3 regions of the Polaromonas sp. P3_B1 genome follow, and region 1 is predicted to be linked to each of the others. Evidence: predicted binding sites of a transcription regulator. Region 1 holds the regulator's gene; each other region holds the start of a gene.
What was found. The regulator sigma-54, encoded in region 1, starts transcription at its own class of promoters, with help from an activator protein. The targets are predictions, from matches to a motif close to TGGCANGNAANCTGCTTT.
Positions count from the first base shown of each region.

Region 2: the regulator sigma-54 is predicted to act here: its motif matches at 4,344-4,361, upstream of glnK (P-II family nitrogen regulator).
Region 3: the regulator sigma-54 is predicted to act here: its motif matches at 1,663-1,680, upstream of AC1DXS_RS20980 (DUF1028 domain-containing protein).

Region 1 is NZ_JBFUGK010000001.1:140,282-146,036, reverse strand. Features, by position in the region: gene AC1DXS_RS00655 (SPOR domain-containing protein) at 1-368, shown strand, start outside; gene AC1DXS_RS00650 (thiol:disulfide interchange protein DsbA/DsbL) at 494-1,156, shown strand; gene lptA (lipopolysaccharide transport periplasmic protein LptA) at 1,568-2,185, shown strand; gene lptB (LPS export ABC transporter ATP-binding protein) at 2,201-2,983, shown strand; gene AC1DXS_RS00635 (RNA polymerase factor sigma-54) at 3,171-4,709, shown strand; gene AC1DXS_RS00630 (THUMP domain-containing class I SAM-dependent RNA methyltransferase) at 4,750-5,755, shown strand, end outside.
Region 2 is NZ_JBFUGK010000003.1:84,044-90,688, reverse strand. Features, by position in the region: gene AC1DXS_RS02900 (M23 family metallopeptidase) at 45-1,262, shown strand; gene AC1DXS_RS02895 (HdeD family acid-resistance protein) at 1,321-2,649, shown strand; gene AC1DXS_RS02890 (YifB family Mg chelatase-like AAA ATPase) at 2,662-4,203, opposite strand; gene glnK (P-II family nitrogen regulator) at 4,517-4,855, shown strand; gene AC1DXS_RS02880 (ammonium transporter) at 4,895-6,445, shown strand; gene AC1DXS_RS02875 (SMP-30/gluconolactonase/LRE family protein) at 6,613-6,645, shown strand, end outside.
Region 3 is NZ_JBFUGK010000043.1:25,949-32,593, forward strand. Features, by position in the region: gene AC1DXS_RS20975 (ABC transporter ATP-binding protein) at 1-850, opposite strand, end outside; gene AC1DXS_RS20980 (DUF1028 domain-containing protein) at 847-1,566, opposite strand; gene AC1DXS_RS20985 (tripartite tricarboxylate transporter substrate binding protein) at 1,819-2,778, opposite strand; gene argE (acetylornithine deacetylase) at 2,829-4,049, opposite strand; gene AC1DXS_RS20995 (DUF1993 domain-containing protein) at 4,253-4,762, shown strand; gene AC1DXS_RS21000 (hypothetical protein) at 4,815-5,399, opposite strand; gene AC1DXS_RS21005 (class I SAM-dependent methyltransferase) at 5,785-6,645, opposite strand, start outside.

The DNA.
Region 1 (5,755 bases):
CCGCCGCGCCCAAGGCCGCCGCTTCCGCGCCCGCCAAAACCGCCGCCGCCAAACCCGCCCCTGCTGCCGACCCGCTGGGCGACTTGGCCAAGGCCAAAGTAGAAGGCCTGTCGTCCAGCCCCAGCGCGGACCCTTTCAGCTATTTCATCCAGGCCGGCGCCTTCCGCACGCCTGAAGACGCCGAACAGCAGCGCGCCAAGCTGTTGCTGCTGGGCATGCAGGCCAAGGTCAGCGAGCGTGAACAAGCCGGCCGCACCGTATACCGTGTGCGCCTTGGACCCTTCGACAAAAAGGAAGACGCCGACAAAGCCAAAGAGCGGCTGGACAACAACTCCATCGAAACGGCGCTGGTCCGTGTGCAGCGCTGAGCATTGAGGCGATAAGCTGAACTTTTAACGGCGCGGGTGTACAAACCCCTGTGCCCCGCACCATGAGGCCGCCGTCCGCAGGGACGGCCCACCCAACATTTCCGTCATACCAGGAGAAGAATCTGATGCAACGCCGTGAGTTTTCGTTTTCAGCCGCTTCGGCAGCCGTCGCCAGCCTCGGTGGCATCGCCGCCCTGCCCACGCTGGCGCAAGCCCAGGCCAGGGCCTTCAAGGACGGCGCCGATTACGTGTCGCTGGACAAGCCCGCGCCCACCGAAGTGCCCGCCGGCCAGGTCGAGGTGGTGGAGTTCTTCTGGTACAGCTGCCCGCATTGCAATGCCTTTGAGCCGACGCTTGAAGCCTGGATGAAGCAGGCCCCCAAGGATGTGACCGTGCGGCGCGTACCGGTGGCTTTCCGTCCCGACTTCGAACCCCAGCAACGCCTCTTTTACGTGCTCGAGGCCATGGGCAAGGTCGAGGAACTCCACAAAAAGGTGTTTTACGCCATCCACGTGGAGAAATTCGCGCTCAACACCGCCGACTCCATCGCCACCTGGGCCGAAAAACAGGGCCTGGACAAGGCCAAGTTCGTCGAGATGTACAACTCCTTCACCGTCACCACCAAGGTGCGCAAGGCTACGCAGCTGCAGGACATCTACAAGGTTGACGGTGTGCCCGCGCTGGGCATTGCCGGGCGCTACTACACCTCGGCCACCCTCGCGCAAAGCATGCCCCGCGCGCTGCAGGTCACGGACTACCTGATCGCCCAGTCCCGCACCAAGAAATAAGGTAGCACCCCCGTCCGGACTCACTTCGTGTAGTCCGTTCCCCCCTCAAGGGGGCGGGCGCCCGCGGTCTGGCAAAGCCAGTCCCGCGGCCCCCACTGATAAATACCTCCCGCACCCTCCTGAACTCTTCAACCAGCATGAGCCGCGGAACCGGCCTTGGCCTGTCCTGAGCCTGTCGAAGGGCCGGGCCGCAGGCGGGCGGCCCCCGAGGGGCTGGAGCCCGCGGCTCCAAGCCTGCCTGCGCAGGCTTGGACGGGCGACAGAGGCGAAGCGTCTCGCGAGCCGCGGCCTGCAAGGCCTCGCGACGACACGAAGTGCGAGAGCGTGGGGGCCTTTTTATTCCCGTGCAAGCCATTCCCACAGCTTGCATGGCTACAATGGCCGAACCCAAAGCAGCAAGATTCGTGCCTTATGAAACACCCCCTTTACTCCCTCATCCTGCCGGCCGCTTTGGCGCTGGGGGCGGCGTGTCCGGCCTGGGCCGAAAAAGCCGACCGGGACAAGCCCATGAATGCGGAGGCCGATGCCCTGCGCTATGACGACCTGAAGCAGACCAGCGTGTTCACCGGTAACGTGGTGATCACCAAAGGCACCACCATCGTGCGCGGCGCACAGGTCGACGTCAGCCAGGATCCCGAGGGCTACCAGCAGGCGGTGGCCATCGCGGCGCCCGGCAAGCTGGCCTTCTACCGCAAGAAGCGGGACGGCGTGGACGAATACATCGAAGGCGAAGGCGAGCGCATCGAATACGACAGCCGCGCCGACCTGGTGAAATTCATCAAGCGCGCCGTGGTGCGCCGCTACAACGGCGCCACCCTGGTGGATGAAACCACCGGCTCCGTGATCGTCTACGACAACAACACCGACGTCTTCACCGTGGACGGTGGAAACCGCACCGCCACCAACCCGAGCGGGCGCGTACGCGCCATGCTGTCACCGCGCGCCGCCGCCTCGGCACCCAACGCAGTGCCAGCGGCCCCGCCGGCCGCCCTGCGCCCCAGCACCACGCTGGGCAATGAAAAGAACTAGAAAGAACCTGCACAGATGGATGTGGTGACTGACACTTCGGCGGCCCGGGCCGCAACCCCCAGCCGCCTCGTTGCACAAGGGCTGCAAAAATCCTACGGCAGCCGCAAGGTCGTGCAGGATGTTTCGGTGGCCGTGCAAAAAGGCGAGGTCGTGGGCCTGCTGGGCCCCAACGGCGCCGGCAAGACGACTTCCTTCTACATGATCGTGGGCCTGGTGCGCGCCGATGCGGGGGAGATCTCCATCGACGGCCAGTCGGTCGAGCACATGCCGATCCACTTGCGCGCCCGCCTGGGCCTGAGCTACCTGCCGCAGGAAGCCTCGATTTTCCGCAAGCTCACGGTCGAAGAAAACGTGCGCGCCGTGCTCGAGTTGCAGCTGGGCGCGAATGGCAAACCCCTGGGCCGCGCCGACATCGAATCGCGCCTGGATGCCCTGCTGCAGGACCTGCGCGTGGACCATTTGCGCAATTCGCCGGCACCGGCGCTGTCGGGCGGCGAACGCCGCCGCGTCGAGATCGCGCGCGCCCTGGCGACCCAGCCGCGCTTCATCCTGCTTGACGAGCCCTTTGCCGGCATCGACCCCATCGCCGTGATCGAAATCCAGCGCATCATCGGCTTCCTGAAGTCGCGCGGCATCGGCGTGCTGATCACCGACCACAACGTGCGCGAAACGCTGGGCATCTGCGACCACGCCTACATCATCAGCGACGGCCATGTGCTGGCCCAGGGCACGCCGTCCGAGATCGTGAACAACGCCGATGTGCGCCGCGTGTACTTGGGCGAGCACTTCAAGATGTAGAGATGGTTTCCCCCTTGTTGTTCATCGCGCTTAACGTGCGGGCTTCCGAGAGTGCCGTCGCCACATTGACACGCCTGCCATCGTCTTTCAAGCGGGGGCCGTGGAACTGGCTTTGCCAGGCCACAGGCGCCGCCCCCTGTAGGGGGGAGGGTGCTACACGAAGTGAGCATCCAACGGGGGGGAGTCCTTGAAACAAGGCCTCTCGCTCCGCGTCTCGCAGCATCTTGCGCTGACGCCCCAGCTGCAGCAGTCGATACGGCTGCTGCAGCTCTCGACGCTGGAGCTGAGCCAGGAGGTCGAGCAGATGCTCGACGAAAACCCGTTTCTCGAGGTGTCGGACGAAACCGCGGTGCGCGAGGAGTTCGGGCTGGAGCATGTCAACACGCCGGTCAGCCAGGACAGCCGCGAGTTTGAATCGGCTGCGGAATCGACGGCCGGCGGCGGTGCGGAAGACGCAGGTATTTCCACGGCCGCTGAAGCCGAGCCCAGCGCGGAGCCCAAGCTCGAGGAAAGCTGGGAAGGCGACGGCACTGTCGAGACCACGCCCGACGACAGCGAATGGGGCAGTGATGCGCCGGCGCGCAAGAACAACAATGAAGAAAGCGATGCCGAGGCCTCCGACCTGGCGGGCGCCCATGAGTCGCTGCAAGACCATCTGCACCGCCAGTCGCTGGGCCTGCGCCTGTCTGAGGAAGACCGCGCGGCCCTGCATTTCCTGATCGAGTCGCTCAACGATGACGGCTACCTCGAAGACAGCCTGGCCTCGCTCGCGGCCGGCCTCGCCGGCGGCGACCTGGAGCAGGCCGAGGACCTCGAGCAGCGCTTTGCCATGGCGCTCAAGCTGCTGCACCACATGGAGCCGGCCGGCGTGGGTGCGCGCAACCTGGCCGAATGCCTGGGCCTGCAATTGCTCGACTGCAAGGACTGCGAAGAGACCCGCGCCGCCATTGCCGTGTGCAAGCATCCGATGGAACTGCTGGCCAAGCGCGACGTCAAGCGCCTGAGCTACCTGTGCGGCTTCACTGAGGCCGCGATCAAGGGGGCGATCGCGGTGATTGGCAGGCTCGACCCCAAGCCCGGGCGCCGCTTCGTGAACGTGGAGCGCAACCTGGTCGTGCCCGACGTCATCGTCGTGAAGTCGGGCCGTGGCTTCAAGGTCACGCTCAACGGCGACGTGATGCCGCGCCTGCGCGTGCACGACATCTACGCCAACGCCCTCAAGCAGCACAAAGGCCAGGACGGCCAGGCGCTGCAGCAGCGCTTGCAGGAGGCGCGCTGGTTCATCAAGAACATCCAGCAGCGCTTTGACACCATCCTGCGCGTGAGCAGCGCCATCGTCGAGCGGCAGAAAAATTTCTTCACGCACGGCGAACTCGCCATGCGCCCGCTGGTGCTGCGCGAGATCGCCGACGAGCTCGGCCTGCACGAATCCACAATTTCGCGCGTGACCACCGCCAAATACATGGGCACGCCCTTCGGCACCTTCGAACTGAAGTATTTCTTCGGCTCCGCCTTGGGCACCGAAACCGGCGGCAACGCCTCCAGCACGGCGGTGCGCGCGCTGATCAAGCAGTTTGTCTCCTCCGAGAGCACCAAAAAACCGCTCAGCGACAACCAGATTTCCGAGATGCTCAAGGAGCAAGGCATCGAATGCGCGCGCCGCACTGTGGCCAAGTACCGCGAGGCCCTGCGCATCGCGCCGGCTAATTTACGCAAATCACTCTAGCCGCGATCAGGCAGCGCTGCCCCGTCCCTCAAAGTCAGTCATGAACCAACTTCAACTCTTTTTACCCTGCGCCGCGGGTGTCGAAACACTGCTGGCCGCCGAGGTGCAGCGCGTCACCGGCCTCCAGGGCAAGGCCTGGCGCGCCGGCGTGCAGTTGCAGGCCTCCTGGCGCGACGCGCTGCAGCTCAACCTGCACAGCCGGCTGGCGCAGCGCGTGCTCATCGAGCTGCAGCACAACCAGTACCGCAGCGAGCAAGACCTCTACAACGCCGCCGCCAATGTGGCGTGGGAGATCTGGTTCACGCCCCAACAGACCTTCAAGGTAGAAATCACCGCCCAGCACAGCCCGCTGACCAGCCTGAACTTCGCGGCGCTGAAGATCAAGGACGCGATTGCCGATCGTTTTCGCGCGAAGTTCAACGACGTGCGGCCCAGCGTCGACACGCGCTGGCCCGACGTGCGCATCTACGTGCACCTGACGACGGACACCGTCACGATTTACATCGACACCTCGGGCGAGCCCCTGTTCAAGCGCGGCTGGCGCGCAGACAAGGGCGACGCGCCGCTCAAGGAAACCCTGGCCGCCGCGATGATCGCCGCCAGCGGCTGGGACCAGCTGTGCAAGGACGGTGTGCCGCTGTACGACCCTTGCTGCGGCTCGGGCACCATCGCCATCGAAGCGGCGCAGATCGCCTGCAATATCGCGCCCGGCATCAACCGGCGCTTCGCCTTCCAGAAGTATTTGCCCTTCCAGGGCCATGTGTGGGACGGCCTGCTGGACCAGGCCGAAGCCGCAATCACAGCGCCCGCGGCGCCGGTATTCGGCAGCGATGTGTCGTTTCGCATGGTCGACTTCGCTGAACGCAACGCCGAGCGCGCCGGCGTGGCCAACGCGGTGGAGTTCCGCGGCGGCGACGCGCTGCAGCGCATGCCGCCAGCGCCCTCGGGCGTGATGCTGGTGAACCCCCCCTATGGCGAGCGCATCGACGTTGCCGGTGTGGCCGGCATCACCGGCATGCAGGGCCGCGACCAGCGCCGTCAGCAAA
Region 2 (6,645 bases), on a different contig from region 1:
GGGCCTTGGCGCTATGATGACCGGCCCATCACAAGGAGGATCGCATGCGGCGCTTTTTCATGCTCCTGCTGGCCCCGCTCATGTTTGCCGGCAGTTTTCAGGCGATGGCTGCCGGGCCCAAGGCCGGCATGGACCAGCTCGAATTCGCCGGTGCGCAGGACCAGAACACCCCCGTGCTGCTGAGCGCCGCCTCGCACCCCGTGCCGTTTCTAGGCGCCGACGGCCGCGTGCACATTGACTACGAGCTGCAGGTGATCAACGCGCGCGCCGTGCCGGCCAGGCTGGTGTCGCTGGAGGTGCTGGACGCCGGCTCCGGCAAGGTGCTGGCCAGCGTGTCCGGCGCCGAGGTCGCCCGCACTTTTTCCCTGCTGGGCGGCGCCGCCACCGACAGCCTGGACGCGGCCCAGGCCGGCTTCTTCTGGATCGACGTGGTGCTGGAGCCCGGCCAGCCCCTGCCGAAAGCGCTGTCGCACCGCGTGGTGACGGCCGGCGCGGAGGTCAAGCTCACGGCCGCCGTCAAACCCGCGAGCGAAGGCATCGTCCAGACCACACAGACCGGCGGCAGCGTGGCCCTCAGCACCCGGCCGGCGCCGCTGATAGGCCCGCCGCTGGAGGGCACGGGCTGGGTGGCTTTCAACGGCTGCTGCAAGGAGGTTCCGCATCGGCGTGCCGGCATTCCCGTCAACGGCGTGCTGTATGTGAGCCAGCGCTTTGCCATCGACTGGATCAAGCTGGACGCGAACTCGCAGCAAAGCAACGGCGACAGCAACAAGAACGAAAACTGGCCCACCTACGGGCAAAAAGCCATTGCCGTGGCCGACGCCAAGGTGGTGTCCGTGCTCGACGGCCTGCCCGAGCGCGTACCCAACGCTTTGCCGCCCGACACCACCATGCAGAACGTCACCGGCAACCACGTGGTGCTGGACCTGGGCCGCGGCTACTACGCGTTTTACGCCCACCTGCAGCCCGGTTCGCTCAAGGTGCGCATCGGCGACCGCGTCAGGCGTGGCCAGGTGCTGGCGCTGCTGGGCAACTCGGGCAACACCACCGCGCCGCACCTGCATTTCCATGTGTCGGACGGCATGGGCCCGCTGTCGTCCCAGGGCCTGCCTTATGTGATCGACGCTTTTGTCGTCAAGGGGCTGGCCACCGATGCCACGGAGCAGGGCAAGGTGGTTGTCCAGCCGCTGCCCCAGCAGGGCCCGCAGCGCGCAGCCCTGCCCATGGATGCCTACGTGGTGGATTTCCCCGCCCTGAAGTGAGGCCCGGCCCCGCCGGCCGCCTTGGGGCGCCGGCGCGCGGCGGCACAACAGAAGACATATGTTCAGACTTGCGTTGATTCTTTTTGGCGGCGATGCGCTGGTCAAGCGCTGGAAAATTTTCATGGCAGCGGGTGTGCTGACCGTCCTCTTCGGCATCCTGCTTCTGGTCGACCTGGTGGACGGCGTGGCCGACGTCGCCACCTGGATGCTGGGCGCTGTGTTGCTGGTGCAAGGCGTGGTCGAGCTGGTGGTGGGCGCCACCCACGCGCGGGAGCGGCGCCGTTTTGAGATGCTGCGCGGCGCCGCCATGGTGGTATGCGCCTGCCTGGTGCTGGATTTTCCCTGGGACAACTCGATTGCCGCAGGCGTGCTGTTCGGCGCGGCGTTCACCTTCAATGGCCTCATCCGCATCGCCTCCAGCTGGCTGATCCGTTACCCGAGCTGGCGCAAATCCAACCTGATAGGCTGGGCCTACCTGGTCATGGCGCTGCTGCTGCTGACCGACTGGCCGGTGCCCTCAAGCATGAACGTGTCGCTGTGCACGGGCCTGGCGCTGGCCGTGGGCGGCTACATCCTGATGCGCGGCGCCTGGCGGCTCAGGCGGTTGCCGCGCGGCTGCCGCCTGGCAGCCGTCGAGCTTTACAGCGGTACCCGGGTGCTGCAACCCGATGCGGCGCCGGCTACGGCCGAGATGCTCGCCGCGAACGCCGCCGCCGGCCACATGATCGTGCACGTCTGGACGGCCGTCGATGCGGTGGACGACGACAAGGACCGCATACGCCTTCCCTTGATCGAGCGCTACATCGCCTCCATGACAAAGAAGGGCCGTGTGTCGACAGGCCACGTGGCGCTTGAGTGCGAAGACGGCCTGTACATCAGCCATCACCCGCGTATCCGCCTGTCCATTACCCAGGCCAACCTGGTGGATCACCTGCGCGCCACTTCCGGCAACGACCATCCCGGAATGTGGCTGCCCGCCTATGCCGAAGAAGCCGCTGCGACCCGGCCTTCCACGCACAAGCTCCATTTCCGTGTTTACAACCGCAGATACCTCCAGGCATTCTGGGACGTGTATCGCCAGGACGACACCTACAACCTCACCAGCCGCAACTGCTCAGTCGTGGTGACGCAGGCCGTGGACGCGGCCATGGAAGGTGTTTTCGCGGACAGGCCGTTTTGGCGCACGCTGCTGCGGCTGGCCTTGCACCCCGATGTCTGGATGGCCGGCAGCGCCCGCGTGCGCGCCGAAGCCATGGCCTGGACGCCGGGGCTGGCGCTCGATTACGTGAGCGCGGTCCGGCGCATCACCCACCCGCGCCATGACCTGAAGGTGCACCTTTCGCGCTGGTGGAAGGCGCGCAAAGCGCGCAGGCTGCGCGTGGACTGAAGCGTCAGGCCCTCACTGGGCGGCCTTCAGCGCCCGGCGGTACTGCACCGCTTCCGCCACATGGGTTGCCTGCACCGCCCGCGCGCCGGCCAGGTCCGCAATCGTCCTGGCCACTTTCAGGCAGCGGTGGATGCTGCGCCCCGACCAGCCCAGGCGGGCGGCGGCGGTGTTGAGGAACTTCGCGCCCGCATCATCGAGCTGGCATTGCGCGTCTATGGCCTGGCCTGCCAGCGCCTGGTTGGTGCTGCCTTGCCGGGCCATGGCGCGATCACGCGCCGCGACGACGCGCTGGCGGATGTCCGACGTGGCCTCGCCGGGCGGCGCGTTCACCAGTTCCTCGGCCGCCAGTGCGCCGACCTCCACATGCAGGTCGATGCGGTCCAGCAGCGGGCCGCTGAGCTTGCCCTGGTAGCGCGATACCTGCTCCGGCGAGCAGCGGCAGGCCCGCAGGCTGGAGCCGAGGTAGCCGCAGGGGCAGGGGTTCATGGCCGCGACCAGCTGGAAGCGGGCCGGAAACTCGGCGCGCTGCGCGGCCCGCGAGATGGTGATGCTGCCGGACTCCAGCGGCTCGCGCAGGGCCTCCAGTGCCGCGCGCGGGAATTCGGGCAACTCATCGAGGAACAGCACGCCCTGATGCGCCAGCGAGATTTCGCCGGGCCGCGGCGGCGAACCGCCGCCCACCAGGGCCACGGCACTGGCGGTATGGTGCGGCGCACAGGTCGGGCGCACCGCCCATTTATCGAGCGAAAAGCGCCCGCCCAGCGAGGCCACCGCCGCGCTTTCCAGCGCCTCCTCGGTGGTCATCGCCGGCAGCAAACCGGCAAAGCGCTGCGCCAGCATGGATTTGCCGGAGCCGGGCGCGCCCATCATCAGCACGCTGTGGCCCCCGGCGGCCGCGATTTCCAGCGCTCGTCTCGCCGCAGCCTGGCCTTTCACGTCGGCCAGGTCCGGGTAGGCCGATTGCGCGGGCGGCGCCGCCGGCTCCACCCGCGACCAGCCATCGAGCGCTTCGGCCGGGGTGTCTCCCGGCAGGAACTGCCTGACCACGTCGAGCAGGTGCACAGCCCGGAATATCTCCGCGCCGGGGACCAGTGCTGCCTCCTGGGCGCTGGCCTCGGGCAGCACCAATTTGGGAAGCTTTGCGGCGCCGGCCCCGGGGCGGGCCAGCGCCAGGCTCATGGCCAGCGCGCCGCGCACCGGCCGCAGATCACCGCCCAGGGAGAGTTCGCCGGCGAATTCATAGCCTTCCAGCTTGCGGGCATCGACCTGGCCGCTGGCGGCCAGGATGCCCAGGGCGATCGGCAGGTCGAAACGGCCGGAATCCTTGGGCAGGTCGGCCGGCGCGAGGTTGACGGTGATTCTTTTATTGGCCGGGAACTCCAGCCCGGTGTTCTGGATGGCGGAGCGCACGCGTTCGCGCGCCTCCTTCACCTCGGTTTCGGCCAGGCCCACCAGCGTGAAACTGGGCAGGCCGTTGGCCAGATGCACTTCGACGCAGACAGGCCGCGCCTCCAGCCCCAACAAGGCGCGGCTGTGCACTAAAGACAAGCTCATGAAATCAACTCCCTGGTGATGCTCCAAAGTTGTGCGTGATGAACGCCCCAATATGGTGCTTATCGTGTTTTTATGGATCCCAGGGTTCAACGCGGCAAGCGGGAAACCGGCGGACTTGCCCCCGACAAGGGAGGGCTCTTTGGCACGTTACGTGCTACGAACACTCCGTGGGATCCAGCAATGGGGCCCTTTTCCCGCAATCGTCGAAGTCCGAGAACCGGAGCGCTGACCCCAGCGTTCACAAGAACCCGTAGAGCAACTGGAGCGGTGCACCGAGGGGCCGCTTCTTTATTCATCCTTGAGGAACCTGAACATGAAACTCGTAACGGCCATCATCAAACCGTTCAAGCTGGACGAAGTGCGGGAAGCGCTGTCCGGCATTGGCGTGCAAGGCATCACCGTCACTGAAGTCAAGGGCTTCGGCCGCCAGAAAGGGCACACCGAGCTGTACCGCGGCGCGGAATATGTCGTCGACTTCCTGCCCAAAGTGAAGATCGAAGCGGCTGTTTCCGATGACCTGGTGGACCGCGTGATCGAGGCGGTTGAGGGCGCCGCCCGCACCGGCAAGATCGGCGACGGCAAGGTTTTTGTTTACAACCTCGAGCAGGTTGTACGCATCCGGACCGGTGAAACGGGCAAGGAAGCGCTGTAAGGCGCCTCTATCTAACAGCCATATAAAGAGAACATCGACATGAAAAAACTACTTGCTTCCCTGGTATTGGGATTGAGTCTGTTGACGACCGGCGCCGTCATGGCGCAGGCCCCGGCCGCCGCGCCCGCCGCTTCGGCGTCAGAAGCCAAACCGGCTGAAGCGGCTGCTTCGGCCGCCGCGCCCGCAGCCTCCGCGGCTGCCCCGGCCGCCGCCGCTTCCGCACCTGCAGCCGCCGCGTCGGCAGCCCCCGCACCGGTTCCCAACAAGGGTGACACCGCCTGGATGATGGTCTCCACGCTGCTGGTCATCATGATGACCGTGCCCGGCCTGGCACTGTTCTACGGCGGCCTGGTCCGCAGCAAGAACATGCTGTCCGTGTTGATGCAGGTCATGGTCACCTTCTCGATGATCGTCGTGCTGTGGTTCATCTACGGCTACAGCCTGGCGTTTACCGAGGGCAATGCCTTCTTCGGCGGCTTCGACCGGCTCTTCATGAAGGGCATCTGGGACAACGTCGCGGGCACCTTCGCCAATGGCGCGACCTTCAGCAAGGGTGTCGTGATCCCCGAGATCGTGTTCGCCGCCTTCCAGGCCACCTTCGCCGGCATTACCTGCGCGCTGATCGTCGGCGCCTTCGCCGAACGCATCAAGTTCTCCGCCGTGCTGCTGTTCATGGCCATCTGGTTCACCTTCAGCTATGCGCCTATCGCCCACATGGTCTGGTTCTGGATGGGCCCTGACGCCTACACCGGCAAGGAAGTGGTCGACGCGATGAACGGCAAGGGCGGCTACATCTGGCAGATGGGCGCCCTGGACTTCGCGGGCGGTACCGTGGTGCACATCAACGCCGCTGTCGCCGGCCTGGTCGGCGCCTTCTGCATCGGCAAGCGCATCGGCTACGGCAAGGAAGCCATGGCGCCTCACAGCCTGACCCTGACCATGGTCGGCTCCGCACTGCTGTGGGTGGGCTGGTTCGGCTTCAACGCCGGCTCCGCCCTGGAAGCCAACGGCTTCGCCGCCCTGGCCTTTATCAACACGCTGGGCGCCACCGCTGCCGCCGTGCTGGCCTGGTGCGTCGGTGAAGCGCTGATGCGCGGCAAGGCTTCGATGCTGGGTGCCGCCTCCGGCGCCGTCGCCGGCCTGGTGGCCATCACCCCCGCAGCCGGCAACGTCGGCATCGGCGGCGGCCTGGTCATCGGCCTGGTTGCCGGCTTCGCCTGCCTCTGGGGTGTGAACGGCCTGAAGAAACTGCTGGGTGCCGACGACTCGCTGGACGTGTTCGGCGTGCACGGCGTGGGCGGTATCCTGGGCGCATTGCTCACCGGCGTCTTCAACTCGCCCGCACTGGGTGGCCCAAGCTTCGTGGGTGACTGGGTGACCGCCACGGCCGTGACGCCTGACGCATACACCATTGCCGGCCAGGTCTGGATCCAGGCCAAGGCCGTGCTGATCACCATCGTCTGGTCCGGCGTGGTTTCCTTCATCGCCTACAAGGTGGTGGACCTGACCATCGGCCTGCGTGTCAGCGAAGAAGACGAGCGCGAAGGCCTGGACATCACGTCCCACGGCGAAACTGCTTACAACCGCTGATGCGGCGGGCTGGGCTGCCCCAGGGCGGCCCTGTCCCATCAAGAATTTACTGAGAGTCTCCTTTGGATGTTCAGCCCGCCGGTGCAAACCGGTGGGCTGTTTTTTTTGCGCGTTAAAGTGGCGGCTGTTCACTCACACCCTGTCCCTGTTGATATGAAGGCACCGTCATGACCTGGCAAACCCTTGCTGCACCGCCCAGC
Region 3 (6,645 bases), on a different contig from region 1:
TGCGTGTCATGGGCGTGGGCACCTGGCCTTCGATCGCGTTGAGCCGCTCCTGCGCCAGGTGCAGCTTGGGGATGGAACCGAGCAGCCCTATGGTGTAGGGGTGTTGCGGTTCGGCGAACAGCCGGGCCACGGGCGCGCGCTCCACGATCCTGCCGGAATACATCACGGCGACGTCGTCGGCCAGCTCGGCGATCACGCCCAGGTCGTGGGTGATCAGGATGATGGCGGTGCCGGTCTCCTCGCGCAGCGTGCGCATCAGGTCCAGTACCTGCGCCTGGATGGTGACGTCCAGCGCGGTGGTCGGTTCGTCGGCGATCAGCAGCTGCGGCTCGCAGGCCAGGGCCATGGCGATCATCACGCGCTGGCGCATGCCGCCCGAGAGCTTGTGCGGGTATTCGTCGATGCGCTGCTTGGGTGAAGGGATGCGCACGCGGCGCAGCATGTCGATGGCGTGGGTCCTGGCCTCGGCCGCGCTGATGTCCCGGTGGCAGCGTATGCCCTCGATGAGCTGGTCGCCAATCGTGAAGGCCGGGTTCAGCGAGGTCATGGGCTCCTGGAAGATCATGGCCATGCGGTTGCCGCGCAGCGCGCGCATGGCGTCCGGCCCCAGCGTCGCCAGGTCGGTGCCTTCAAAGCGTATGGAGCCTGCCGAGACGCGGCCCTGGCCCTTGGGCAGCAGGCCCATGATGGACAGCGAGGTCACGCTCTTGCCGCAGCCCGATTCACCGACGATGCCCAGCGTGCGGCCCGACTCCACCGAAAAACTGATGCCGTCCACCGCGGCGAATTCACCGCCGCCTTCGAGCTTGAAGCTGGTGCGCAGGCCGTTCACTTCCAACAGAGCCGTCATTCGGCGGCTCCGCCGCGCAGGGCGTGAAAGCGGGTGATCTCGGCCTCGATCACCGCGCGGTCGGTGACGCCGGCCGGGCTGCGCCGCGAGGGCAGGCAGGTGCTGAAGGGCTGGTAGCGCTCCATGCTTTTGTCGTAGAGACGGCGCAACTCCTGCAGGGGTTCGGCGTGGTCATCCACGCGTATGTCCAGCGCGCAGTAGTCCTCGGTGGTGAAGACCAGCAGGGCCGCGGCCTGCTTGCCGCGCTTGTCGCCGCCCGCGGCTTCACCGGCGGCGAGCGCGGTGATCAGGCGTTCGGCAAACGGCAGTTCGGCATGGGCCTCATAGGCGAGAGCCGTGGCTTCAATCACCTGCGGGCCGGCCAGCATGTTGCCGGCGACCGAATAGCCAAGGCCCGCCCTGTGGCCGCACCAGTCTATGCAGGCGCTGCCGGTGTAGCCGGCGGCCTGGCCGTTTGCGCCTATCAGGTGCAGCTGGCGGTGGTCACGGCCTTCGTCGGCCGAGGTCAGGCGCTTGATGATGTAGTCGGGAGACTGGCCGAAGGCCAGGCCGTCCAGCGCCGGCGCGGCATACAGGGGGTTGACCAGCGCCTGCGTGGCCAGGGCGCCCACGCCGCTGCGGGCGTGCGGGCACAGCGCGCCCACGGCAAAAAATTTGCTGGCAACCGCCACGCCAAACGCGCCCGATGAATCGCGCGCGATGAGGGACCAGGTCATGAATCAGAACTTTCAGCAGCTGCGCCCTTGATGAGGCGTCTGGCGTGCTCCCCGAAACAAAAACCGCGCTAGCGCGACTTTCGTCATGCGACAGACAACGCATGAATCGTGCCACTCGCCGGCGAGCTCGTCTCTGCGAGACCTGCCGGCCCACCGGAGTCTATTCCACTTGGGCCGGCCTGTTGTGCCACCGTGGCCGCTTGTTCATGCGGGTTAACCCGTGACGGTTTTCCCGGCCGGGTGGTGGCCGGTTTACTCGATTTTGGCGCCCGAAGCTTTCACGACTTCGGCCATGCGCTTGTAGTCGTTCGCCAGCAGCTTCGCGAAGTCGGCATTGCTCATGGCCAGGGGCTCAATGCCCTGTTTGTCGAGGCGCTCCAGCACCACCGGGTCCTTGAGCACCTTGGCCATGGCCGCGTTGACGCGGTTGACCTCGGCCGCCGGTGTGGCCGCCGGGCCCAGCAGGCCGAACCAGGAATCGAACTGGTAGCCGGGCAGGCCGCTCTCGGCGATGGTGGGCACGTCCGGCAGGTATTTGGAACGCTTGGGCGAGGTCACGCCGATCAGGCGAATGCGGCTGTCCTTGGCGAAGGCGAGCGCGCCAATGCTGGCGGCGATCACGGCCTGCGCGCGGCCCGAGATCACTTCGTTGATCGCCTCGCCCGTGGCCTTGAGCGGCACATGCACCACATCGATACCGGCCAGGCCGTTGAAGTAGGCCATGGAAAGGTGCGTGGCGCTGCCCACGCCGGCGGTGGCGTAGTTGAGCTTGCCGGGGTTGGCCTTGGCATAGCGTATGTACTCGGCCGCGGTCTTGGCGGGCACGTCGGGATGGATCATCAGCACGTAATCGGCCGTGCCGATGTGCGCCATGGGGGCGAAGTCTTTTTGCGGGTCGTAACTGAGTTTGGTGTACAGCGAGCCGGCAATGTTGTGGCTGGCCGCGCCCAGCACCATCGCACCGCTGTCGGGCGCCGACTTTGCGACGTAGCCCGTCCCCACGGTGCCGCCCGCGCCGGGGCGGTTCTCGATGATGACGGTCTGGCCCAGCGCGGCACCGAGCTCGGTGGACATGGCGCGCGCCAGCAAGTCCTGCACGCCGCCCGCGGCAAAGGGCACCACGATGCGTGCGATCTTGGTGTTGGACTGGGCGAAGGCGCTGCCCGCGGCCAGGGCCAGGCCGGTGCCCAGGAAATTTCGGCGTTGCATCATGGAGTGTTTCCCTCGGTTGGTGATGTTTGTTTTACGTTACGGGCGGGTTTTCAGTTCACGCAGATCTCGTCGGCCAGGCGGCGCATGAAGCGTTCGCACCAGGCCAGTTGCTCGAGCGTGACCCATTCATTGGGCTGGTGCGCCTGCGCGATGTGGCCGGGGCCGCACACGATGGTCGGCACACCGGCCTGGTGAAACAATGCAGCTTCCGTGCCAAACGAGACCTTGCCGGCGCCCGAGCTTGCGTCGACGTCCGCGCACTTGAAGCACAGCTGCGCGATCTCGCTGCCGGCGTCGGTCGCGAAACCGGGCAGCACCGAGTTGAGCTTGTGCGTGATGCCGGTATCGGCCGCCACGGCCTGCATGGCCGGGATGAGGCTGTCGGCGAAGCTCTTGGCTTCGTTGAACAATTCGACCGGCGAATTCATGTGGTGGTGGCGTATCTCCCAGGTCACGTCGCAGTCGCGCGGGATGATGTTGAGCGCGGTGCCGCCGGCGATCACGCCGGTGTGGATGGTGGTGTGCGGCACGTCGTAGATCGGATCGAACGGGCCTTCCTTGACCAGGCGCTTGTGCATGGTCTTGAGGTGGGCGACAAACTCGCAGGCGATCTCCACCGCGTTGACGCCCAGTGGCGTGAGCGAGGAATGCGCCTCGAAGCCGCGCACCGACGTCTTGTAGGCATGCTTGCCCTTGTGCGCGATCACCACCTGCATGCCGGTGGGTTCGCCCACGATGCAGCCGGCAGGCTTGTAGCCTTGCTCCACCATGTCGGCGATCAGGCGGCGCACGCCTATGCAGCCGACTTCCTCGTCGTAGCTGAAGGCCAGGTGCACCGGGCGCTTGAGTTTGCGCTTGAGCAGTTCGGGCACCATCATGAGCGCGGTCGCGCCGTAGCTCTTCATGTCGGTCACGCCGCGGCCGTAGAGCTTGTCGCCTATGACCTGCGCGGTGAAGGGGTCGGTGTCCCAGGGCTGGCCGTCCACCGGCACCACGTCGGTGTGGCCCGACAGCACCAGGCCGCCCAGCTTGGTTTCGCCGTTTTCCGCGGGCAGGGTGGCCCAGAGGTTGGCCTTCTTGCCGCTGTCGTCGTAGGTGCGGCGGCATTCAATGCCCAGCGCTTCGAGCCGCGCCTGCGTCCAGTCGAGCAGGGGCAGGTTGCTGTCGCGCGAGACGGAGGCAAAGGACACCCATTTTTCTATCAGCGGCAGGGCGGCGAGGTCGGCGGCCTGCACGGCGCTGTGGGTGGTGTTGGGGAGTGGGGCGTTCATGGCGGGACCTTTAAGGGGACGGCGGCGAGGCGCGGAAAATTGTATGACAGCATACTATTTTGCGGCAGGCCGCGCAGCCATGGCGGGCCATTGGCGCGGCCCTGCGCATGCCAACTGCAATCCGGCGAGAATGCATGGCGCCCGCGCGCAGGGTGCGGCAGGCTATCCCCTATCCCTATTCCCCTATCTACCGAAAGTATTCCATGACCAGCAGCATCTACACCACCTCTGTTCCCGTTTTCAAGCAGATGCTGGGCGGCCTGAAGGGCGTCCTGGCCAAGGCCGAAGCCCATGCGGCGGCCAAGAACATCGACCCCAACGCGCTGCTGCAGGCGCGCCTTTTCCCCGACATGTTCCCGCTGCTGCGCCAGGTGCAGGTGGCCAGCGACTTCGCCAAAAGCGTGTCGGCCCGGCTGGCCGGCGTTGAGGTACCCAAGATCGAGGACAAGGAAACCACATTTGGCGAGCTGCAGGCGCGCATAGACACCATATTGGCTTTTATCGAGGGGCTGGACAAGGCGAAGTTCGACGACGCCGCCGTGCGCGAGATCGTCACGCAGGCCGGCACGCCCAAGGAGAAGCGCTTCACGGGCCAGTCCTACCTGCTGAACTACGGCCTGCCGCACTTCTTCTTCCACACCACCACGGCCTATGCCATCCTGCGCCACAACGGCGTGGAGGTGGGCAAGAAGGATTACATCGGCAGCTACTGAGTAGCGAAGAGCCGCAAGGAGCAGTGCGCCGCGGGCGCCGGGCCACCCCGGCTCAGTGCTTGCGCAGGTTCTGCGGCTGTGTCTTGTCGTAGGTGCCGGCGGGATAGGCGGCATCCGCGCCGCGCACCAGCATGTCGGCGTCGCGGATCGCGAAGATGTGCGCGATGTCCTGCTTGATGTCGCCACCCGCGGCCATCGGATGCGCCGTGGGGCTTTCCCACACATGGCGATCAGGCAACGAGGTGTACGGGCAGCTGTCGCCGCAGTCGATCTGCCACGAGATGCCGTACAACCACTGGTCGGCGTGCGGCTCGAAGCGGGTGATGTCCACCATCAATGATTTCTGGAAGGCCAGCGCGTAGGTCAAGAGGCGGATGTCCCAGTGCTTGACGATGATGCGCAAATACATGCCCTCGCCGCGGCTGCGGCTGGACACCAGCAGCATCTGGCAGTCCAGCCATCCGGCCGGAATGCCGTGCCGGCGCATGGAGTCTTTCAGCAAAACCTGGATCAGCTGGCGGCGCAGGGCATTGGCGGAGCCGTCTTCAATCGTGGACGGGCCCTCGTGAGGGGGGCGGGTGCTGACAGGGATGGCCGGTGCGTGGCCGTTCAGGCCGAATAGGCGCTTTAGATTCATGTTGTGTTCCCCTCATCCCGCTCAGGCCGAAATCGTTGTGTTGTTCCATTCACCCGCGGGATGGGTAAATGTTACAAAGTGTTTGTATGGTCCTCCTGTGGGATCAGCAAGTCAAGGCGCGTGGTTCGAGAAAGCGGAACTTTTTCATGAAATTTTGCTAAAAATGAATCGTGAACGTTCGCTTTAAAGAGTGCAAAAGAATTCAAAATAATGCAAATCGCTCCCTTGCACAGCAGTGGAGAACTGGGTGGAGTGCTGAGCGTTGGAAGAGCTTTTGAACGAGAAATGTAAACACTTGTAAATACAAGTTGCTCACCTTCGATCGGGCCCTGGGAGCTGGCGCCTGGCCAGGCGCCTGGGGCTGCGCGAAAGCTGAGGGTTTGCCTCAGGCCCTCACAAAATAGACAAAGGTGGTGCGCGGAAAGATATGCCGGTACAGGGGCCGGGCAATCTCCCGTGCCAGGTTTTTGGGTTGCAGCAAGCCCGAGGCGCTGTTGAACAGCCGGTAAAGACTGGGCCGCAGGGGCTTGAGGCCCAGCTCTTTGGCGAAGGCCACCAGCGACTCGTGGCTGAAGGCATTGATGTGTTCCAGCGGGGCAATCGGCATCTGGTCATTGGCCGACAGTGCGCCAAAACTTTTCCCGTGGCTGATTTTCTTCAATGCGGCTGCCGCATCAGGCACGCTGATCTTGATGACGCCGTCGCCCGACAGGGCATCGCGCAGCTTTTCCAGCACCAGCCGGGGCTCCGTCAGGTGTTCGAACACCTGCTCGGTGTTGATGAAACGAAATCGCCGGGGCGGCAGGTCGGCCAGGCCGACGACCCGCAGGCCCACGGACCTTCCGTATTGGGCGCGCTCTTCGGAAAGCTCCACGCCCCACACATTGCAGCCGAAGCCCATGGCCATCTTGGACCAGTGCGCCCAGCCAAAGCCGAAGTCCAGGGCGTCGAGCTCGCTGGGCGGCAAGCCGAAGTACTGGATCATGAACTGGACCTGTTCGGCAAGGTAACGGTATTCGTCCAGGCCGTAGTCGCGATGCTCGCGCTCCAGGTCGGTGCCGGGCACCCAGTCGTTGTAGATCTCGCCGAGCAAGGCATCGTCGGGCACTTGCTGCTGAAAGACCAGGCCGCAGTGCTCGCAGCGGGCAAGGGCGTAGGTGCCTGCGTCGGCCGTCCTGGAGGCATGGCCTTCGTACTGCCGTTCCAGATAAGCCTGCATCCCGGGGCCGGTGTACGGCTCCTGGTA